2 linked regions of the Micromonospora rhizosphaerae genome follow. The protein of the gene in region 2 interacts with the protein of the main gene of each other region in a pairwise test. Links are inferred from orthologs where the notes say so. Each region holds a gene or a part of one and is shown on either strand. Other genes may lie near its edges.

Region 1 (9,794 bases), 3.0 Mb from region 2 along the record:
CGCCGGGGTTGCCGCTGGGCAGCAGCGGCTGACCGCCGAGCGCCGCCCGGCTGCGCGCGTCCGCCCCCTCGGCCGTCGGCGGCTCGTAGGTCTCCAGCGGCACCCGGGACAGGTCGCCGAACGCGGCCAGCCGCTCCGGGTCGAAGATGCCGACCGGCCGCCACCCGGGGTAGCGCGTCGCCGCGGTATCGCGGACCTCCAGCTGGCGGAGCGGACGGAACGACACGTCCGCGCTGAGCCAGGGCACCGCCGTGGCCTCGTTGGGCAGCGCGTACGCCCCGGGGTCGGGGTCGACCGTCCGGGCCCGCAGCACGCCGTCCGGAAGCTCGTCGTAGCCGGTCTGCCCTGCCTGCACCAGCGGCCACAGGGCGGCGTAGCAGCAGTCGTCACCGCCCTGGACCTCCGCCGTCATCTGTGCGCGATGCGCGGCCTCGACGTCCAGCCGGGCTGACCCGGCCGCGATCCGGTCGGCCCGTTCCAACGCGCGGGTGACCGCCGCGCCGGAAAGGCCGGCCACCCGGTCGGGGCGGAGCCGGGAGAGGGACACCGAGACGGTGCCGTCCACGTACGGGCGGGTGGTGACGAGCACCGGGAACTGCCGGTTCTGCAAGCCGGGCAGGTCCACCGGCAGGTCATCGGTGCGGAGCGTCCGACCTTCAACGACGGCGCCGGTCAGCCCGACCAGCCGCTCCTCGGCCGGTGGGTCGACGGCCGCGACCAGGAACGGCACGTACCAGGCGATGGAAACCATCAGGCGGTCGACGACCTTCGTGACCCGCTCGGGGCCCTGCCCGCCGCGCACGACGCCCATGACCTCGAACCGGCCGTCGTCGAGCAGCCGGACGGCCCGGAAGGCGCTCTCGTCCAGGTCGGAGTGGGTCGTGCCAGCCTCGCCGCTAACCTCGGGTGGTCCGCAGATCGGTTCGGCCCGACCGTTCGGGAGAACCTCCAGGGGAACCCCGAATGCCCCGTTGCACTGCCCCGCCGGATAGGACCTGCCGTTGCTGTGCCGGACCGGCCCCGAGTCGGGTTCCGCACCGAAGTCCGGGTAGACCACCTCGTTCCGGGTCACGTAGGCGTAGTGCGGGCGGGCCGCTGCGCGGGACAGCCCCCGCTCGGCGGCGAAGGTCGGATCGATGCGGATGACCTGGCTTTCGGCGTTGCGGTCCACCGCGGCGGTCACGTCCACCTCCACCGGCACCACCCGGGTGGAGTAGCCCAGCATGGCGATCGGCGCCGCGACGCTGACGCCGTTGGTGGCCGCGACCTGCTGGTACTGGGCCATCGTGATGCCGCCGAAGAGCCCGGAGAGGTAGTTGGGCTGCACCAGCCCGCGCGACACCTCCTGTGCGGTCCGGCTGCCCTTCGGCCGGACCAGGATGTCGTACGCGGCTGCGCTGTTGCTCTCCACCGCCCCGATCACCTGGAGGCGGGACGCGGTCGTCGTGCTGGTGAGCACGATGAAGCTGGTGGTCGCGACGAGCGCGCCGACCAGCAGGGCCAGGGAACGCCCGGCCCGGCCGCGTAGCTGGCGCCAGATGAATCCGACCATGTCCCACCGCCTCTCTGTTTGTTGCTGCTGCTCGTCGGGGCGGAGGGCCCAGCCCCGCGCCATCGCGGCCCCCTACAGCCGCAGGCGGGTGGCCCGGTCGAAGGTCTCGGCCGGATCCTCACCGTCGGTGAGGTCGACGTCCTCCACGACCCGCCCATCGCTGAGGCGGATCAGCCGGTCGCAGCGTGCGGCAATGGTGCGTTCGTGGGTGGCGAGCAGGATGGTCATCCCGTGCCGGTCACGCAGGTCGAGCAGCAGGTCGAGGATCTGCGCACCGGTCGTCGAGTCGAGGTTGCCGGTGGGCTCGTCCGCGAGCAGCAGCCGAGGCGCGGCCATCAGCGCCCGGGCGATCGCCACCCGTTGCTGCTCGCCACCGGACAGCTGCGCGGGCAGCGCCCGCTCCCGACCGGCGAGGCCCACCGCGTCGAGCAGCTCCCGGGCCCGCGCGGCGTGGTCGGCCCGGCCCCGCTGGGGCAGCACCGGGGCGATCACGTTGTCCAGCACGGTGAGCGCCGGCAGCAGGTGGTAGCGCTGGAAGACGAAGCCGACCCGCTGGCGGTACCGGGCCAGGGCCGCGCGGCGCAGCGCGGTGACCGCCACGTCGTCCACCGTCACGGTGCCCCGGTCGGCCTGCTCGATCGCGCCGATCAGGTGCAGCAGGGTGGACTTGCCGGAACCGCTCGGCCCGGTCAGCGCCACCACCGATCCGGCGGCGATCTCCAGGGACACGTCGTCGATCGCGGTCAGCCGCTCGGTGCCGGTGCGGAACTGCCGGACGAGCCCGGCGGTGCGGACCGTGCTGCCCGTGGTCGCGTCCATGGTCGCTCCTCTGCCAGTGGTCGTGCGGCGGGAAGGCGGCGCAGCAGCGCGGCCGGGGCCAGCGCGGCCAGGCAGGTGAGCAGCCCGCGCTCGGCGTCCAGCGGCGTGCGCGTCCCTTCGGGCCGACCAGGATGTGGTACGCGGCCCGGGAGTTCCGCTCCACGGTGCCGGTGACGTTCAGGCGGGATGCGGTGGTGGCGCCGGTCAGGACGACGAAGCCGGTGGTCGCCACGAGCACTCCGGCCGGCAGCGCCACCGATCGCCCAGCACGGCCACGAAGCTGCCGCCAGATGAAGCCGAGCATTCGCGCCTCCCCGTGTGCTGCCTCATACTCTGGGCGATACATTGTCACAATGCAAGAGCGGATTGGAGGAGACGGTGGCGATCCAGCACGCGGTCCTGGCCCTGCTCGCCCGTGGCCCCAGCTACGGCTATGAGCTGAAGGGCGCCTTCGAGGCGGCGGTCGGTCCACAGTGGGGACCGCTGAACATCGGGCACCTCTACCAGATCCTGGAGCGGCTCTCCCGGGACGGGCTGGTGGTCGCGGAACGGCAGGCCCAGCCGGTAAAGCCGGACCGGGTGGTCTACGAGATCACGACCGACGGCCGAGCTGAATTGAAGCGTTGGCTCGCCGAGCCGAGCCCCCGCAGCGGCGGCTTCCGGGACGACTTCTTCCTCAAGGTCACCGCCGCCGCCCGATCCGGGTCCGCACAGACCGTCCGGGCCGTGCTGACCAACCAGCGCGGGCACCTGATGCGCGAGCTGCGCAACCTCGACGGGCTGCGGCGGCGGGCTGATGATCCGGTGGTCGGGCTGCTGCTCGCCGCGGCGAGCCGGCACGTCGAGGCGGACCTCGCCGTTGTCGACGACGCCGAGTCGGTGCTGCTGGCCGATGGCGGCGCGCTGCTCGCCTCCCTCGCTGACGAGCGGGCCGGGACCGCCGCGCCGACGGAGGGCCCGGCCCGCGCCGCTGGCTGACCGGCCCGAACAGGGGTCAGGCGGTGGCCACCCGGCGGATGACGCGATCGGCGAGGTCGGTGATCTGGTCGGCGTCCAGCTCCAGGGCGGGGCCGGCCACCGTCACCTCGGCCATCGCCAGTCCGGCCACCTCGGTGTCCTGCCAGCCGCCGACGAACCAGGCCTTCTCCTCCTCGGCGAGGGCGAGATTGGCGTCGTTGAGGGCGTCCGCCGGATGCGGCAGCCAGAGCCGGAACTGGTGGGTGTGCGGGGGCGCCGGGTGCACCCGCGCGCCGGGCAGCCCGGCCAGCGCCTCCGCCACCCGCTCCGCGTGCGCGACGTAGCCGGCCAGCCGGGGCAGCTCCCGGTCCAGGCCGGCCAGCGCGGCGAGGGCGGCCGGCCACTGCTGGAAGAGGTTGCCCCCGTAGCGGTGCCGCCAGGCCCGGGCGTACCGGATCAGCTCGGCGGAGCCGGCGAGCGCGGCGCCCGAGTGGCCGCCCAGGGACTTGTAGAACGAGACGTAGACACTGTCGGCGAGGCCGGTGATCTCGGCCAGCGAGTGCCCGAGGTGGACGGTGGACTCCCAGAGCCGGGCGCCGTCCAGGTGCACCCGGGCGCCCCGGGCCCGGGCCGCGCCGACCACCGCGACCAGCTCGTCCCAGGTGGGCAGGACGAAGCCGGCGTCGCGCAGCGGCAGCTCCAGCATCAGCGTGCCGATCGGCTCGTCCAACGCGGCCACCTCGTCGGCGGTCGGGTTGCACGGCGCACCCGTGGTCCGCACCGCGCGTAGCCCGCCGAGCACGGCGTACGCGTCCCGCTCATGCTGCAGCGGGTGGCTCAGCGGGTGCAGGCCGACGGCGTCCCGGCCGGTCAGCTCGGCGCCGTACCGCAGGGCGACCTGCTGGGCCATCGTGCCGGTGGGGAAGAAGGCGGCGGCCTCAGTGCCGAGCAGCTCGGCCACCCGGCGCTCCACCGCCTCGACCGCCCCGCCCTCGCCGTAGAAGTCGGGCAGCAGGTCGTCGGTCGCGGCCGCCCGGAGGGTGTCAAGCTGCTCGGCGACCGAGGTCGGCCGGATGCCGGAGAGCACGGTGTCGCAGCCGCGCAGCGCCGTCACCCGGCGGACCCGCTCGGCGTACGCGTCGGTCATCCGTTCTCCTCCAGTCGGCGCAGCCGGGTCACGGCCTCGGTGAGCACCTCCGGTCGTTTGCAGAAGGCGAAGCGGACCAGCCGCCGCCCCGCCTCGACGTCGTCGTAGAAGACCTGGGTCGGCACCGCCACCACCCCGCAGCGCTCGGGCAGCGACCGGCAGAACTCCACCCCGTCCCGCCCGCCCAACGCGGTGACGTCGGCGGTCACGAAGTACGTCCCCTCCGGCACGAGCACCTCGAACCCGGCGTCGGCGAGCCCGCCGACGAGCTGGTCGCGGCGGCGCTGCAGGCCATCGGCGAAGTCGGCGAAGTACTCGTCCGGCAGGGCGAGCGCCACGGCGACCGCCGGCTGCAGCGGACCCGCGTTGACGAAGGTGAGGAACTGCTTCACTCGCAGCACCGCGGAGACCAGCGCCGCCGGCCCGCTCACCCAGCCCACCTTCCAGCCGGTGCAGGAGAAGGTCTTGCCGGCCGAGGAGATGCGCAGCGTCCGCTCCCGCATCCCGGGCAGCGTCGCCAGCGGCACGTGCGACGCGGCGGCGTCGGTGAAGACCAGGTGCTCGTACACCTCGTCGGTGACCGCGTACGCGCCGTGCTCCTGGCAGAGCTCGGCGATGAGCGCCAGCTCATCCGGGGTGAACACCTTGCCGGTCGGGTTGTGCGGAGAGTTGAGCAGCACCAGCCGGGTCCGCGGCCCGAACGCGGCGCGGAGCGCCTCCGGGTCGAAGGCGTACCGGCCGTCGTCGCCGGGGCGCAGGGTGACCGGGCGGCGGACCGCGCCGGCCAGCGCGATCGAGGCGGCGTACGAGTCGTAGTACGGCTCGAAGCAGACCACCTCGTCGCCCGCCTCGCAGAGGGCGAGGATGCTGGCCGCGATCGCCTCGGTGGCGCCGGCGGTCACCACGATCTCGCCGTCCGGGTCGTACTCCAGCTGCCAGAACCGGCGCTGGTGGGCGGCGACGGCCGCGCGCAGCGCCGGGATGCCCGGGCCCGGCGGGTACTGGTTCTGCCCGGAGCGCAGCGCCTCGGCCGCCGCGGCGAGCATCTCCGGCGGGCCGTCGGTGTCCGGAAATCCCTGGCCCAGGTTGACCGCGCCGGTGCGCACGGCGAGGGCGGACATCTCGGCGAAGATGGTGGTCCCGAACGGCCGCATCCGGGCCACCAGCGGGTCGACGTTCGCGGTCGTCGTCACGCGCGCCAGCCTACGGCTCTGCCCGGACACTTCAACCCCGCCGTCAAGCGCCGCAGGTGACCCGCCAGCCCCCGTCGCCGGTCAACTCGGCGACCGGTGGGCGGCCGTCGACCGTGAGCGCGCAGGCGATGCTCCGTCCGCCCTTGTCGTCGACCTTGTAGGCCATGACGGACGCCTGGCTCGGATCGTCGGTGCGGATCTGCCGGTGCCAGGGCAGCGAGACTCGTTCCACCAGGACGAGCAGACCGTTCGCGTCCTGGTACTGGATGTCCACCGGCCCCTGGCCGGTCACCTCGTACCTCACTGCGAACCGGCCCGGTCCGTTGGACGGGGTCGAGGCGGGCCGCTGGCTGGGCGTCGGGTGAGGTGAGGGCGGTTCGGACCGCGCCTGGCCCGCGTCCGTGTCCCCGGACCCGGCGGGGGCGACCGGGACCTCCTGCCGCGGCTCCCTGGCCTGCGGGCCGTCGCCGAACGGGTGGACCGGCAGGTTGACCAGCAGGCTGACGACCGCGAGCAGTCCGCAGACCGCCAGCACCACGACGGCGAACGCCGAGAGGACGATCGTGGTCGTCCTGCCGTCCCCGGCCGGCCGCCGCCGCTCCCCCGCGCGGGGTGGACCGCCCGGTCGGTCCGGGGCGTCCCCGGTCCGGACCGGCGTCGGCTCGGCTGACGCGGCCGGCGGATCTGGCGGCGCCCACGGCGTGGCGGCCGGGTCTCTCGGGTCGGTCGGGCTCCCATCGCCCACGTCGTCAGCCTCCATCCTCACTCTGGTGCACACGTGGTGCGCCAGATCCCGTCGACCGCGTCGACGACCGGTGCGCCGGCCCCGGTGACGGTCACCTTGCAGCTGATCGGCAGGTCGGCGCCGGCGGACCAGGTGGCCTCCACCATGACCCGGCTCTTCCCGTCGGTGCGGATCGTGATCCGCCAGGGTAGCTGCACGCCGTCGACGTGGATGAGGTCGCCCTCGGCGTCGAAGTACGAGATGTCGGCCCGGCCGTCCCCGGTGACCTCGTAGACCACCGTCACGGGGGCGGGCCCGGCCGTCGGGCGGGTGACCGGCCGCTGGGTCCGGGCCGGCGTCGGGGAGAGGGTGGGTTCGGCGGGCGGCTCGGTCCAGCCCTGGTTCGGGTCGTGGAGACTGGGCTCCTCGACCACCTGGGGGTCTTCCGACAGGCGCGCCACCACGCCCACGCCGAAGCAGCCGCAGAAGAGGATCGCCACCACCGTCGGCGCCGCGATCCAGATCCGGGAAGTCCGCCCGCCGCGCGTCGCCGGCGCCGAGGGGTGCGCGAAGGGCGGCGAATCCGAGGGATACCCGAAGGTCTGCGCCGCCGTGCCGGGTGGCGGAACGGCGGCGGTCGGCGCGCCGAGCGGTGCTGGCGGGAAGGTGCCGAACGCCGGCTGGGTGGCGCGCGGCGAGCCGGCGGCGGTGGCGTCGGGGCTCATGGTGGGGACGGGCGGTCCGGCGGCGGTGGCGTGGGGACCCGGGGCGGGCGGCGTTTCCGCGGCGGGCCGCGACCAGGCGAGGGGCCACGGATCGGGCGTGGCCCAGGGCTTCGGCGCCGGCAGCGGGTCGGGCGGTGCCCACGGCGCGGGGGCGGCCGGGCCGCTCGGGCCCGGCCCGGCCGGGGGTCGCGGGTCGGGGGATGGTGTCGCCTCGGACATCGCTCAGCTCCGCAGGGAACGGGCGCGGACGACCGCGGATGGTGGGGTCCGACCCGGCGTCAGTCGGCACGGCACCCAGGTCGGGGCCCTCAATGTACGTCGGGGACACCATCGGAGGTCCCTCATGCAGGCCCGAACCGACGGCAGGGGATTTGTCTGATGCTTGGTCCGCGTTCACCTGATCGCTCAAATTCCGTGATCGTTTACCGGCCTTCCGAGCACCCGCGATGAGCGAAACTGGGTTAGGCTGCCACCCATGTGTGGAATCGTGGGTTACGCCGGCGGGCGCCCGGCGCTGGGCATCGTTCTGGACGGACTGCGGCGACTGGAGTATCGCGGCTACGACTCAGCCGGCGTCGCCATCGTCTGCGAGGACGAGCTGCTGACCGAGAAGAAGGCCGGCAAGCTGGCCAATCTGGAGAAGGTGCTCGCCGAGCGGGCGGCCGCCGACCCGGAGTCCTGCGGCGCCAGCCCGATCGGCATCGGCGACGGCACCACCGGCATCGGGCACACCCGCTGGGCAACCCACGGCGGCCCAACCGACCGTAACGCCCACCCCCACCTGGCCCCCGACGGCCGGGTCGCGGTGATCCACAACGGCATCATCGAGAACTTCGCCAAGCTCCGCGCCGAGCTGGAGGCCGACGGGGTCGAGTTCGCCAGCGACACCGACACCGAGTGCGCCGCGCACCTGCTCTCCGCCGCGCTGGCCGAGCTGCGCTCGGCCGGCGAGGTCGACAGCCCGCAGCTGCTCGCCTCCGCCATGCGGGTGGTCTGCCAGCGGCTGGAGGGTGCCTTCACGCTGCTCGCCGTCGACGCCGGGATCCCCGGCGCGGTGGTGGGCGCCCGGCGCAACTCGCCGCTGGTGGTCGGCCGCGGTGACGGGGAGAACTACCTGGCCAGCGACGTGGCCGCGTTCATCGAGCACACCCGCGACGCGGTCGAGCTGGGCCAGGACCAGATCGTACTGATCACCCCGGACAGCATCGAGATCACCGACTTCGCCGGCCAGCCCGCGACCGGCAAGGACTTCCACATCGACTGGGACTCGTCGGCCGCCGAGAAGGGTGGCTACGACTGGTTCATGCTCAAGGAGATCGAGGAGCAGCCGCAGGCCATCGCCGACACGCTGCTCGGCCGGCTCACCGAGAGCGGCGAGATCGCGCTCGATGAGGTCCGCCTCAGCGAGCAGGACCTGCGCGACGTCGACAAGATCTTCATCGTGGCCTGCGGCACCTCCTACCACGCCGGCCTGGTCGCCAAGTACGCCATCGAGCACTGGACCCGCATCCCCTGCGAGGTGGAGCTGGCCAGCGAGTTCCGCTACCGCGACCCGGTGCTGGACCGGTCCACCCTGATCGTGGTGATCTCGCAGTCCGGCGAGACCATGGACACGCTGATGGCGCTGCGCCACGCCAAGGAGCAGAAGGCCCGCGTGCTGGCCATCTGCAACACCAACGGCTCCACCATCCCGCGCGAGTCCGACGCGGTGCTGTACACGCACGGCGGCCCGGAGATCGCGGTCGCGTCCACCAAGGCGTTCCTCACCCAGGTCGTCGCGTGTTACCTGATCGGGCTGCACCTCGCCCAGGTACGCGGGATCAAGTTCGCCGACGAGGTCGGCGCCGTGGTGGCCCAGCTCCAGGAGATGCCCGGCAAACTGCGCGAGCTGCTGGACCGGATCGAGCCGGTCCGCGAGCTGGGCCGTGAGCTGAAATCCGAGCCGACCGTGCTGTTCATCGGCCGGCACGTGGGCTACCCGGTGGCCCTCGAAGGCGCGCTGAAGCTCAAGGAGCTGGCGTACATGCACGCCGAGGGCTTCGCCGCCGGTGAGCTGAAGCACGGCCCGATCTCGCTGATCGACAAGGGCACGCCGGTGATCTGCATCGTGCCGTCGCCGGTCGGCCGCGGCCTGCTGCACGACAAGGTCGTCTCCAACATCCAGGAGGTGCGGGCCCGCGGTGCCCGGACCATCGTGATCGCGGAGGAGGGCGACCAGGCGGTCGTCCGCTACGCCGACCACCTGATCTACGTCCCGCGTACGCCGACGCTGCTGGCCCCGCTGGTGACCACGGTGCCGCTCCAGGTGCTCGCCGCCGAGATCGCCGCCGCCCGTGGGCACGACGTCGACCAGCCGCGCAACCTGGCCAAGTCGGTCACCGTCGAGTAGTCGACCGGCCCATCCGAACAGCCCCCGGAGCCCCCTGCCCCGCGCCCGCGGACAGGGGGCTCCGTCGTCGCCGCGCCCGCTCATCGGCCCAGCACGATCCGGGCCATGCCGTCCAGCGCCGGGTTGCCGGGGTCCCAGTAGCCGGTGTGGCCGTACCGGCCGCTGGGGAAGCGCCGGCCGCCGAAGCCCGGGTCGCTCGGGTCGTGCCCGAACCAGAGCTCGTGGTCGGTACGGTCGAGCAGCCCCGCTGCCGGGCCGAGGGGCGTCGCGCCGAGCACCGCCCTGCGG
Region 2 (11,102 bases):
ACCCTCGGCGAGTCGGTACGCGCCGTGGTGCCGGTGTACGGCGACGACGGCCGGATCATCGGCCTGGTCTCCGTGGGCATCACCACCCAGGCGATCAACCGCAAGCTGCTCGCCAAGGTTCCGGTGCTGCTGGGCGCCGCCGCGCCGGCGCTCGCCCTCGCCGCCACCGGCTCCTGGCTGCTCAGCCGCCGGCTCCGCCGGCAGACGCACGGCCTCGGACCGGCCCAGATGACCCGGATGTACGAGTACTACGACGCGGTGCTGCACTCGGTGCGGGAGGGGCTGGTGGTACTGACCCGGGATCGCCGGGTGGCGCTGGTCAACGACGAGGGGCGCCGGCTGCTGGGGCTCGACGACGATGCGGCGGTGACCGATCAGCCGGTGGCCGGGATCGACCTGCCGCCAGCAGTAGCCGAGCTGCTGACCTCCGGCCGGGACGCGCACGACGAGCCGGTCCTGGCCGGCGACCGGGTGCTGGTGGCCAACCAGCGGACCACCCGCTTCGAGGGGACCGTGCTCGGCACCGTGCTGACCCTGCGCGACCAGACCGAGCTGCGCAACCTGGCCAGCGAGCTGGACTCGGTACGCGCGCTGACCGAGGCCCTGCAGGCGCAGACCCACGAGTCGGCCAACCGGCTGCACACCGTGCTGACCCTGGTGGAGCTGGGCCGCGCCGACGAGGCGGTCCGGCTCGCCACCCGGGACCTCGAGCTGGCCCAGCAACTCACCGACCGGGTGGTCGGCGCGGTGACCGAGCCGGCGCTGGCCGCCCTGCTGCTCGGCAAGTCGGCGCGGGCCGGCGAGCGCGGCATCGACCTGGTGATCGAGCCGGACTGCCGGCTCGACGACAGTCCCCTGCCCACCGCCGACCTGCTCACCGTCGTCGGCAACCTGGTCGACAACGCCCTGGAGGCGGTGGCCGGCACCCCGCCGCCGCGCCGGGTACGGGTCTTCGTCGGCGTCGTCGAGGACGAGATCGTGATCCGGATCGGCGACTCCGGTCCCGGGCTGGCCCCGGACCGGGTGGCGGACGCGTTCCGGCGCGGCTGGTCGACCAAGAGCGCCGGCCGGGGCCTCGGCCTGGCGCTGGTCGGCCAGGTGGTCAACCGGCACGGTGGGCGCTCCGAGGTCGGCCGCTCCGAGGAGGGCGGAACGCTGTTCACCGTCCGGCTGCCGATCAAGGAAGACCGGTCATGACCGACATCCGGGTACTGGTCGTCGAGGACGAACCGCTGCTGGCGGAGGCGCACAAGGCGTACACGGAGCGGGTGCCGGGCTTCGTGGTGGTCGGGGTGGCGCACACCGCTCAGGAGGCGATGGCGACGCTGCGGCACCGGACGGGCGAGGACGTCGACCTGGTGCTGCTCGACTTCCGGCTGCCCGACCTGCACGGTCTGGACGTCTGCCGGGCGCTGCGTGCGGCGGGCAGCAGTGTCGACGTGCTCGCGGTGACCTCGGTCCGCGACCTCGCGGTGGTCCGCACCGCCGTCTCCCTCGGGGTGACCCACTACCTGCTCAAGCCGTTCACCTTCGGCGCCTTCCGCGACAAGCTGGAGCGCTACGCCGACTACCGCCGCCAGGCGCTCGCCGACGGGGAGGTCGCCGCCCAGCACGAGGTGGACCGGATGTTCGCCACCCTGCGCGGCGCGGCCCAGCAGACCTTGCCCAAGGGCCTGGACGTGCAGACCTTGAACCGGGTGCTGTCTGCCCTCGCGGAGGGGGCGGGGCGCTCCGCGACCGAGGTCAGCCAGCGGACGGGCATCTCCCGGGTGACCGCCCGCCGGTACCTGGAGTACCTGGTGACCATCGACCGCGCGGTGCGCACGCCCCGCTACGGCACGCCCGGCCGGCCGGAGGTCGAGTACCGGCCGGTGTGACGGCGAGCCGGCTAGCGGTCAGCTGACGTTGGCCGGGCCGAGGACGCTCTTCAGGTCGCCCATCAGCGCGGTGGTGGCGGCCACCCGGAACGGCCCGAGCCGCAGCGTGGTGACCTTGCCGCCGTTGAGCAGCTTGACGTGTACCTCGGTGTCGCCGGGGTGCAGCACCAGGGTCTCCTTGAGCCGTTCGACCAGCGGCGGCGTGCACCGGTGCACCGGGATGGTCAGCGTGATGGGCTTGTTCGCCGGGTTGCTGCTGATGTCCGGCATGGACATGTCCATCGCCATGATCCGCGGGGTGTCGTCGCGCCGGTCCACCCGCCCCTTGACCACCACGATGGCGTCCTCGGCGATGTACTGGCCGATCACCTCGTAGGTGTTGGGGAAGAAGAGTGTCTCCACCCCGCCGGCGAGGTCCTCCAGGGTCGCCGACGCCCAGGCCCGGCCCTGCTTGGTGACCCGGCGCTGCACCCCGGAGAGGATGCCGGCGAGCGTGACCACCGCCCCGTCGGGCACGGTGCCCTCCTCGGAGAGCGCGGCGATGGTGGTGTCCGCCGCGGCGCCGAGCACGTGCTCCAGGCCGAAGAGCGGGTGGTCGGAAACATACAGGCCGAGCATCTCGCGTTCGAAGGCGAGCTTGTCGCGCTTGTCCCACTCCCCCTCGCCGATGGCGGGCATCACCGTCGTGCTGCCGCCGGTGTCCGCATCGCCGAAGCCGGCGCCGAAGAGGTCGTACTGGCCGACGGCCTCCTTGCGCTTGACGTCGGCGAAGGCGTCGATGGCGTCGGCGTGCACGGCGAGCAGGCCCTTGCGCGGGTGGCCCATCGAGTCGAAGGCGCCCGCCTTGATCAGCGATTCGATGGTCTTCTTGTTGCACACCACCGCGTCCACCTTGGACAGGAAGTCGTAGAAGTCGGCGTACTCGCCCTTCTCCTCGCGGCACCGCATGATCGAGGCGACCACGTTCGCGCCGACGTTGCGGATCGCGGCCAGGCCGAAGCGGATGTCCCGGCCGACCGGGGTGAACGGCCCGGCCGAGGTGTTGACGTCGGGCGGCAGGACCTGGATGCCCATCCGTCGACACTCCGACAGGTAGAGCGCCATCTTGTCCTTGTCGTCACCGACCGAGGTGAGCAGCGCCGCCATGTACTCGGCCGGGTAGTTGGCCTTGAGGTAGCCGGTCCAGTACGACACCAGGCCGTAGCCGGCGGTGTGCGCCTTGTTGAACGCGTAGTCGGCGAACGGGACGAGGATGTCCCAGAGCGTCTGGATGGCCTCGTCGGAGTACCCGTTGCGCCGCATGCCGTCGCGGAACGGGATGAACTCCTTGTCGAGAACCTCCTTCTTCTTCTTGCCCATCGCCCGGCGGAGCAGGTCGGCCTGGCCGAGGCTGTAGCCGGCGAGCTTCTGCGCGGCGCGCTGCACCTGCTCCTGGTAGACGATCAGGCCGTAGGTGGGGCCGAGGATCTCCTCCAGCGGCTCGGCCAGCTCCGGGTGGATCGGGGTGATGTCCTGCTGGCCGTTCTTGCGCAGCGCGTAGTTGGTGTGCGAGTTGGCGCCCATCGGACCGGGCCGGTAGAGCGCCAGGACCGCGGAGATGTCCTCGAAGTTGTCCGGCTTCATCAGCCGCAGCAGCGAGCGCATCGGCCCGCCGTCGAGCTGGAAGACGCCGAGGGTGTCGCCCCGGGCCAGCAGCTCGTACGTGGGCTTGTCGTCCAGCGGCAGCTTGAGCAGGTCGACCTTGCGGCCATGGTTGGACTCGATGTTCTTCAGCGCGTCATCGATGATGGTCAGGTTGCGCAGGCCGAGGAAGTCCATCTTCAACAGCCCGAGCGACTCGCACGTCGGGTAGTCGAACTGGGTGATGATCGCCCCGTCGGCGTCCCGGCGCATCAGCGGGATGTGCTCGATGATCGGCTCGGCGGACATGATGACGCCCGCGGCGTGCACGCCGGTCTGCCGGATCAGCCCCTCGATGCCGCGCGCGGTGTCGATGACCTTCTTGACGTCCGGATCCGACTCGTAGAGTCCGCGGATCTCGCCGGCCTCGGCGTACCGGGGGTGCTTCGGGTCGAAGATTCCGGTGAGCGGGATGTCCTTGCCCATCACCGCCGGCGGCATCGCCTTGGTGATCCGGTCGCCCACCGCGTACGGGTAGCCGAGCACCCGGGCCGAGTCCTTGATCGCGGCCTTCGCCTTGATCGTGCCGAAGGTCGCGATCTGAGCGACCTTGTCCTCGCCCCACTTCTCGGTGACGTATTTGATCACCTCACCGCGCCGACGCTCGTCGAAGTCGATGTCGACATCCGGCATCGAGACGCGCTCGGGATTGAGGAAGCGCTCGAAGATCAGGCCGTGCGGGATCGGGTCCAGGTCGGTGATGCCCAGGGCGTACGCGACCAGCGAGCCGGCGGCCGAGCCACGACCCGGACCGACCGCGATGCCCTGGCTCTTTGCCCACTGGATGAAGTCGGCGACCACGAGGAAGTACGACGGGAAGCCCATCTGGATGATGACGCCCAGCTCGTACTCGGCCTGCTTGACGTGCCCCTCCGGGACGCCGCCGGGGTAGCGGCGGGCTAGGCCGGCGAAGGTCTCCTTGCGGAACCAGGACTCCTCGGTCTCTCCCTCGGGCACCGGGAAGCGCGGCATCAGGTTGCGGAACTCGAACATCCCGGTGGGGTCGACCTTCTCGGCGACCAGCAGGGTGTTGCGGCAGCCCTGCTGCCAGAGCTCCGAGGTGTTGACCGCGCGCATCTGGTCGGCCGACTTGATGTAGTAGCCGCCGCCCTCGAGGCGGAACCGGTTGGGGTCGTCGATGTTGCTGGCGGTCTGCACGCAGAGCAGCACGTCGTGCGCCTCCGCCTGATCCTCGCGCGTGTAGTGCGAGTCGTTGGTGACCACCGGTGGGATGTCGAGCTTGCGGGCGATCTCGATGAGCCCGTCGCGGACTCGGCGCTCGATCTCCAGGCCGTGGTCCATGACCTCCAGGAAGTAGTTCTCCTTGCCGAAGATGTCCTGGTACGCGGCGGCGACCTTGAGCGCCTCGTCGAACTGGCCGAGCCGCAGCCGGGTCTGCACCGCACCGGACGGGCAGCCCGTGGTCGCCATGATCCCCTCGGCGTACTCGGCGATCAGCTCCATGTCCATCCGGGGCCACTTGATGTAGTGGCCCTCCATCGAGGCGCGGGAGTTGAGCTTGAAGAGGTTGTGCAGCCCGGTCCTGTTCTGCGCCCACATGGTCATGTGGGTGATCGCGCCGCTACCGGAGACGTCGTCGCTCTTCTGCTCCGGGCGACCCCACCTGACCCGCTGCTTGTGGAAGCGCGACTCCGGCGCCACGTACGCCTCGACGCCGAGGATCGGGGTGATCCCGGCGGCCGTCGCCTGCTTGTAGAACTCGTTCGCGCCGTGCATGTTGCCGTGGTCGGTCATCGCCACCGCCGGCATGCCGAGCCGGTTGGCCTCGGCGAAGAGGTCCTTGAGCCGGGCCGCGCCGTCGAGCATCGAGTACTCGGTGTGTACGTGCAGATGCGCGAACGAATCGCCCATGCGTGGCGCCCCCCGGGGTGTGATCACGGCTCCGTCGGAGCCGACCGACTCACCCTACCGAGGTCATCTGTCCGGCTCCACCGTGCGCGCCGACGGTGGTCGGCGTCTCCCTTGCACCAGTCGTCTCCGCCCCGGTCGAGGGGCAGGCGCCGGTGCGCCCGCGGTCAGCCCAGTTTCTCCGCGATGCCGTCGAGGACGATCTCCAGGCCGGCGTCGAACGCCTCGATCGCGTCCAGTTGGCGCCCCTCGCGGAAGAGCCGGGCCAGCGTGGGGTGCCGGCCGTCACCGACCGCCCGGGCGAGGTAGCGAAGCTGCTCCGGCGACGGCACGTGGGCGGTCGCCCCGGCCGGCACCCGGAGCAGTTCGAGGTGGAGTTGGCCGACCACGTAGCCGAGGAAGGTGTTCGCCACGTGCATCAGCGTCGCCGGATCCAGGCCGGGCCGGTCCACGGCGGCGAAGAGCGCCTCCTGGTACGCCAGCCCGTTCGGGCCGTACGGCGGGCGGCTGCCGAGCAGCGGCACGTACCAGGGGTGGCGGCGGGCCACCGTGGCGGTGGCGGCGGCGAGGGCGCGCAGCCGCGCCCGCCAGTCCCCGTGGTCCGGGCCGGGCAGCGCGATCTCACCGCACGCCGCGTCGGCGATCAGGTCGAGCAGGTCGTCCCGGGAGTCGAGGTGACGGTAGAGCCGCATCGGCAGCACCCCGACCCGGGCGGCGACCCCGCGCAGCGTCACCGCGTCAAGGCCGCCGGCGTCGGCGAGGGCCGATGCCGCGGCGACGATCGCGGGACGATCCACCGCAGGCGGGTGCCGGCGGGCCGGTTCGGGGCGTTCCCAGACGACGGTCATGCGATACAGTGTATCGGTACCGATACGGCGTATCGATAAGGAGCGGCCATGCGGATCCGCGGCGTCGTCTACGACACGGGCATTGAGCTGCTGCCCGGCCGGCCGTCCCGGCCCGACTTCGATCCGGACCAGGTCCGCGACGACCTGCGGGTGATCGCGACCGCGCTGGGGGCCACCGCGGTACGCCTGGTCGGGCAGGACCTGGGGCGGCTACGCCTGGCCGCCGAGGCCGCCGCCGAGGCGGGGCTGGCGGTCTGGCTCTCCCCCGGGCTGCCGGACGCTGAGCCGCCCGCCGCCCGGGCACACCTGGCGGCCTGCGCGGACGACGCCGAGCGGCTGCGGACGCGGGGCGCTGAGGTGTGCTGGTCGTCGGCTGGGAGGCCGCCCTGTTCCTGCGCGGCATCGTCACCGGTGCCACCGCCGCAGACCGGATGGCGACCATGACCACCCCGCGCCGGCTGCTCTGGAGCACGCTGCGGCACGGCCCCTTCCCCTGGGCACTCAACCGCCACCTGCGCCGAGCGGCGGCCGCGGCCCGGAAGCGCTTCGCCGGCCCGCTCACTTACGCGGCGCTGGGCTTCGAGAGCGTCGACTGGAGACCGTTCGACCACGTCGGCGTGGACCACTACCGCAGCGGGGAGCCGCTGGACGTCTGGGCCGCGCGGATCGCCGAGCGGCGCCGCCACGGCAAGCCGGTGGTGCTGACCGAGTTGGGCTGCGCCACCTACGCCGGTGCCGCCGCACGGGGCGCACTGGCCTGGACCGTGGTCGACCGGAGCACGGACCCGCCCCGGCTCGGGGAGCCGGTGGTCCGGGACGAGCGGGCGCAGGCCGAGGAGGTGGGCGCGCTGCTGGACGCGGCGCAGGCGGCCGGCGTGGACGGCGCCTTCGTCTTCACGTACGCGGCCTTCAGCTATCCGCACCAACCGGAACCGGAGTTCGACCTGGACACCGCCGGCTACGGCCTGGTCGCCGTGCTGCCCGACGGCAGTGTCCGCCGCAAGGCGGCCTTCGACGCGGTCGCCCGACGCTTCACCGCTGGTTGAGGGCGTTCGGCCGATGTCGGAGGTGCCGGGCTCGACGTGGACAAGAGATCAGCCGACGGCGGCCATGATCTCGTCGGAGACGTCGAAGTTCGCGTAGACGTTCTGCACGTCGTCGCAGTCCTCCAGGACGTCGATCAGCTTGAAGATCTTGCGCGCGCCGTCCTCGTCCAGCGGCACGTTGACGCTGGGGATGAGGGAGGACTCGGCCGACTCGTACTCGATGCCGGCGTCCTGCAGGGCGGTGCGCACGGCGATCAGGTCGCCGGGCTCGGAGACCACCTCGAAGGCCTCACCGAGGTCGTTGACCTCCTCGGCGCCGGCGTCGAGGACGGCCATCATCACGTCGTCCTCGGTGGTCCCGGCCTTGGGGGCGATCACCACACCCTTGCGGGAGAACATGTACGACACCGAGCCGGCGTCGGCGAACGAGCCGCCGTTGCGGGTCAGGGCGGTGCGCACCTCGGTGGCCGCCCGGTTCCGGTTGTCGGTGAGGCACTCGATGAGCAGGGCGACGCCGTTCGGGCCGTAACCCTCATACATGATCGTCTGGTAGTCGGCGCCGCCGGCCTCCAGGCCGGAGCCCCGCTTGACCGCCCGATCGATGTTGTCGTTCGGGACGGAGTTCTTCTTCGCCTTCTGGATGGCGTCGTAGAGGGTCGGGTTGCCCGCCGGGTCACCACCGCCGGTCCGGGCCGCGACCTCGACGTTCTTGATCAGCTTGGCGAACATCTTGCCGCGCTTGGCGTCGATGACGGCCTTCTTGTGCTTGGTGGTCGCCCACTTTGAGTGGCCGGACATCTCATACCTCCGTTTAATGATCCACGCCTGCGTCGACTGCCCGCGCCGATTCCACGGTCAACCGGTGCGAGTGGATCTGGCCGGTCGGCTCCGCGTGGAAGGCTGCGGCGAGCGGTGGCCCTGCCGAACCGCGGCAATCCTACCGAGACCGCATCCCCGCTTGTCACACCCGGCACCCGGACACGGGCGCGTCGAAGGGTCGGCGGGGTGGCCGAGCCATTGCCAGAAGACAACAACCACGGGCCGGAAAACATGCCCGCGGGCGTTAGGAGGGGCCCCTTCCTATACCAAAGACGATAGGAAGGGGCCCCTCCTAACACCTCAGGCGGCGCGGACCAGCTCCACGAAGTAGCGGTGCAGCCGCAGGTCGCCGGTGAGCTCCGGGTGGAACGAGGTGGCCAGCAGGTTGCTTTGCCGGACCGCGACGATCCGGTCGGCCGACGGCCCCTCGGTGACCCGGCCCAGCACCTCCACGCCGTCCCCGACCCGCTCCACCCACGGCGCCCGGATGAACACCGCGTGGAACGGCTCGCCCTCGACGCCGGCGATCTCCACCGGCGCCTCGAACGAGTCGACCTGCCGGCCGAACGCGTTGCGCCGCACCGTCATCTCGATGCCGGCGAAGCCGCGCTGGTCGGGACGGCCGTCCAGGACCTCGGACGCCAGCATGATCATCCCTGCGCAGGACCCGTAGACCGGCATCCCGCCGGCGATCCGCTTGTCGATCGGCTCACGCATCTCGAAGATGTCCGCGAGCTTGCTGATCGTGGTCGACTCGCCGCCCGGGATCACCAGCCCGTCCACGGCGTCCAGCTCGGTGGGACGTCGTACCGGACGGGCGTCCGCGCCCGCCGCGGCCAGGGCCGCGACGTGCTCGCGGACGTCGCCCTGCAGCGCGAGCACCCCGATGACGGGTGTCACGTTCGCTCCTCTCGTGGAGTGTTAGGAGGGGACCCCTGCTCTACCGGAGGCGTAAACAGGGGGCCCTTCCTTTCGCGTCACCAACCCCGCTCGGCCAGGCGGTGCGGCTGCGGGATCTCGTCGACGTTGATGCCGACCATCGCCTCGCCCAGGCCGCGGGAGACCTTGGCCAGCACGTCCGGGTCGTCGTGGAAGGTGGTGGCCTTGACGATCGCGGCGGCCCGCTGAGCCGGGTTGCCCGACTTGAAGATGCCGGAACCGACGAAGACGCCCTCGGCGCCGAGCTGCATCATCATGGCAGCGTCGGCGGGGGTGGCGATGCCACCCGCGGTGAAGAGCACCACCGGCAGCTTGCCGGTCTGGGCGACCTCCTTCACCAGCTCGTACGGCGCCTGCAGCTCCTTTGCGGCCACGTACAGCTCGTCCTCCGGCAGCGACTGCAGCCGGCGGATCTCCTTACGGATCTTGCGCATGTGGGTGGTGGCGTTCGAGACGTCACCCGTGCCCGCCTCACCCTTCGAACGGATCATGGCCGCGCCCTCGGTGATCCGGCGCAGCGCCTCGCCCAGGTTGGTCGCGCCGCAGACGAACGGGACGGTGAAGGCCCACTTGTCGATGTGGTTCTCGTAGTCGGCCGGGGTCAGCACCTCGGACTCGTCGATGTAGTCGACGCCGAGCGACTGGAGGATCTGCGCCTCGACGAAGTGGCCGATCCGGGCCTTGGCCATCACCGGGATGGAGACGGCGTTGATGATGCCGTCGATCATGTCGGGGTCGCTCATCCGGGACACGCCGCCCTGGGCGCGGATGTCGGCGGGCACCCGCTCCAGCGCCATGACGGCGACGGCGCCGGCGTCCTCGGCGATCTTGGCCTGCTCGGGGGTGACCACGTCCATGATCACACCGCCCTTGAGCATCTCGGCCATGCCCCGCTTGACGCGGGCGGTGCCGACGACGGGCGCGGCGTTGGCGTTCGGGGAGGTGGATTCGGACACGGGTCATCGCTCCTTGGGGCGTGCTCGGAGGGTGGCTGCAAAAAATGCTACGACGGGGCCAACGCCGGTCCGACAGCCAATCAGACCCACGGTGGCCTGCCCTGTGGCCCGCATCACGGCGGACCAGGGCCGGTGAGCGCGGCGGAACGGGGCCGCGGCGCTCAGCCGGTGGTGACGTCCGCGGGGGCGGCCAGGGTGGGGTCGTCGATGTCGAAGTAGCGCGGCCACTCGTGCTGGCGTCCCATCCGGAACAGCCGCACCAGAGGGCGACCGCGGGCCGCGCGGGCGTCCCGGACCAGGTCGGTGTGCACCTGCCGGGCCAGCGCGAGCCGCCGGCTGGCCGCGATCACCGCCTCGTAAGCCGGGTCGGCCGGGTCCAGCTCGACGCTGCGCAGCTGCCGGGTGAGGTCGTTCTCGGCCGCCTCACGCTCCTCCGGCACAGCGTCCAGGGCGATCCGCGCGGCTGCGTACAGCTCCACGCCGTAACGCTGCTCGGCCAGGACCGCCGCGGCCGCCGCGCGGCGCAGCAGGTGGGCGTCGAGCGCCCGGGCCGCCGACTCGGCCCGGGTCTGCAACCGCTCCACCCGGCCGGCCGTCCAGATCAGGTACGCCGCGACCAGCCCGACGACCAGGACCGCGCCCACCACCCACCACATGCCCGGCATCGTAGTGCTGCTCCGTTCCCACCCGTCCGGGCGCGGTCCGGGGCGACGCGCTCGTCACACCCGCCCCACCGGCCACGCCGATCAGTCCAGACCCACCCATTCCTGGTCGATGACCCGACCGTCGGTGGCCTCGATCGCCGCTGCGTATACCTCCAGAACGCGGCGGGCAACCACGGGCCAGTCGAAATTCGCCACCACCTGATCGCCGCAGGCGGTCAGGGTGGCCCGCTGCTCGGGGTCATCGAGCAGCTCGGCCAGGGCGGTACGCAGGGCTACCGGGTCGCCGGTCGGGAAGAGCCGGCCGGCCCGCCCGCCGTCGAGCACCCGGCGGAACGCGTCCAGGTCGCTGGCGACGACGGTGGTGCCGGCGGCCAGGGCCTCGGTGAGGATCATCCCGAATGAT

What was found.
Region 1: the proteins of dnaE (region 2) and GA0070624_RS00245 interact in binary tests that used the Escherichia coli proteins (3 or more experiments, as listed by UniProt). The link is inferred for Micromonospora rhizosphaerae from one-to-one orthologs.

What each region holds. Positions count from the first base shown.
Region 1 is NZ_FMHV01000002.1:38,331-48,124, reverse strand. What follows is about bases 3,571-6,345. They hold GA0070624_RS00245 (pyridoxal phosphate-dependent aminotransferase), read right to left. Parts: upstream 5,669-6,345; coding sequence 4,472-5,668; downstream 3,571-4,471. Other genes in these bases: GA0070624_RS00240 (MmpS family transport accessory protein), read right to left, coding at 5,712-6,345; GA0070624_RS00250 (threonine aldolase family protein), read right to left, coding at 3,571-4,475. Outside these bases: GA0070624_RS00265 (FtsX-like permease family protein), read right to left, coding at 1-1,552; GA0070624_RS00260 (ABC transporter ATP-binding protein), read right to left, coding at 1,625-2,371; GA0070624_RS00255 (PadR family transcriptional regulator), read left to right, coding at 2,750-3,349; more of GA0070624_RS00250, read right to left, coding at 3,366-3,570; more of GA0070624_RS00240, read right to left, coding at 6,346-6,413; GA0070624_RS00235 (MmpS family transport accessory protein), read right to left, coding at 6,431-7,336; glmS (glutamine--fructose-6-phosphate transaminase (isomerizing)), read left to right, coding at 7,593-9,506; GA0070624_RS00225 (alpha/beta hydrolase), read right to left, coding at 9,587-9,794. UniProt on the Escherichia coli protein: Shows aminotransferase activity with methionine and histidine as substrates, and to a lesser extent also with phenylalanine.
Region 2 is NZ_FMHV01000002.1:3,067,868-3,078,969, reverse strand. Bases 1,696-5,778 are described here. They hold dnaE (DNA polymerase III subunit alpha), read right to left. Parts: upstream 5,430-5,778; coding sequence 1,896-5,429; downstream 1,696-1,895. Other genes in these bases: GA0070624_RS14780 (TetR/AcrR family transcriptional regulator C-terminal domain-containing protein), read right to left, coding at 5,594-5,778; GA0070624_RS14790 (response regulator), read left to right, coding at 1,696-1,877. Outside these bases: GA0070624_RS14795 (ATP-binding protein), read left to right, coding at 1-1,197; more of GA0070624_RS14790, read left to right, coding at 1,194-1,695; more of GA0070624_RS14780, read right to left, coding at 5,779-6,274; GA0070624_RS14775 (hypothetical protein), read left to right, coding at 6,323-6,718; GA0070624_RS34725 (glycoside hydrolase family 113 protein), read left to right, coding at 6,634-7,320; GA0070624_RS14765 (YebC/PmpR family DNA-binding transcriptional regulator), read right to left, coding at 7,369-8,118; pyridoxal 5'-phosphate synthase glutaminase subunit PdxT, read right to left, coding at 8,440-9,039; pyridoxal 5'-phosphate synthase lyase subunit PdxS, read right to left, coding at 9,117-10,034; GA0070624_RS14750 (hypothetical protein), read right to left, coding at 10,196-10,699; GA0070624_RS14745 (glycosyltransferase family 4 protein), read right to left, coding at 10,781-11,102. UniProt on the Escherichia coli protein: DNA polymerase III is a complex, multichain enzyme responsible for most of the replicative synthesis in bacteria. This DNA polymerase also exhibits 3' to 5' exonuclease activity. The alpha chain is the DNA polymerase catalytic subunit.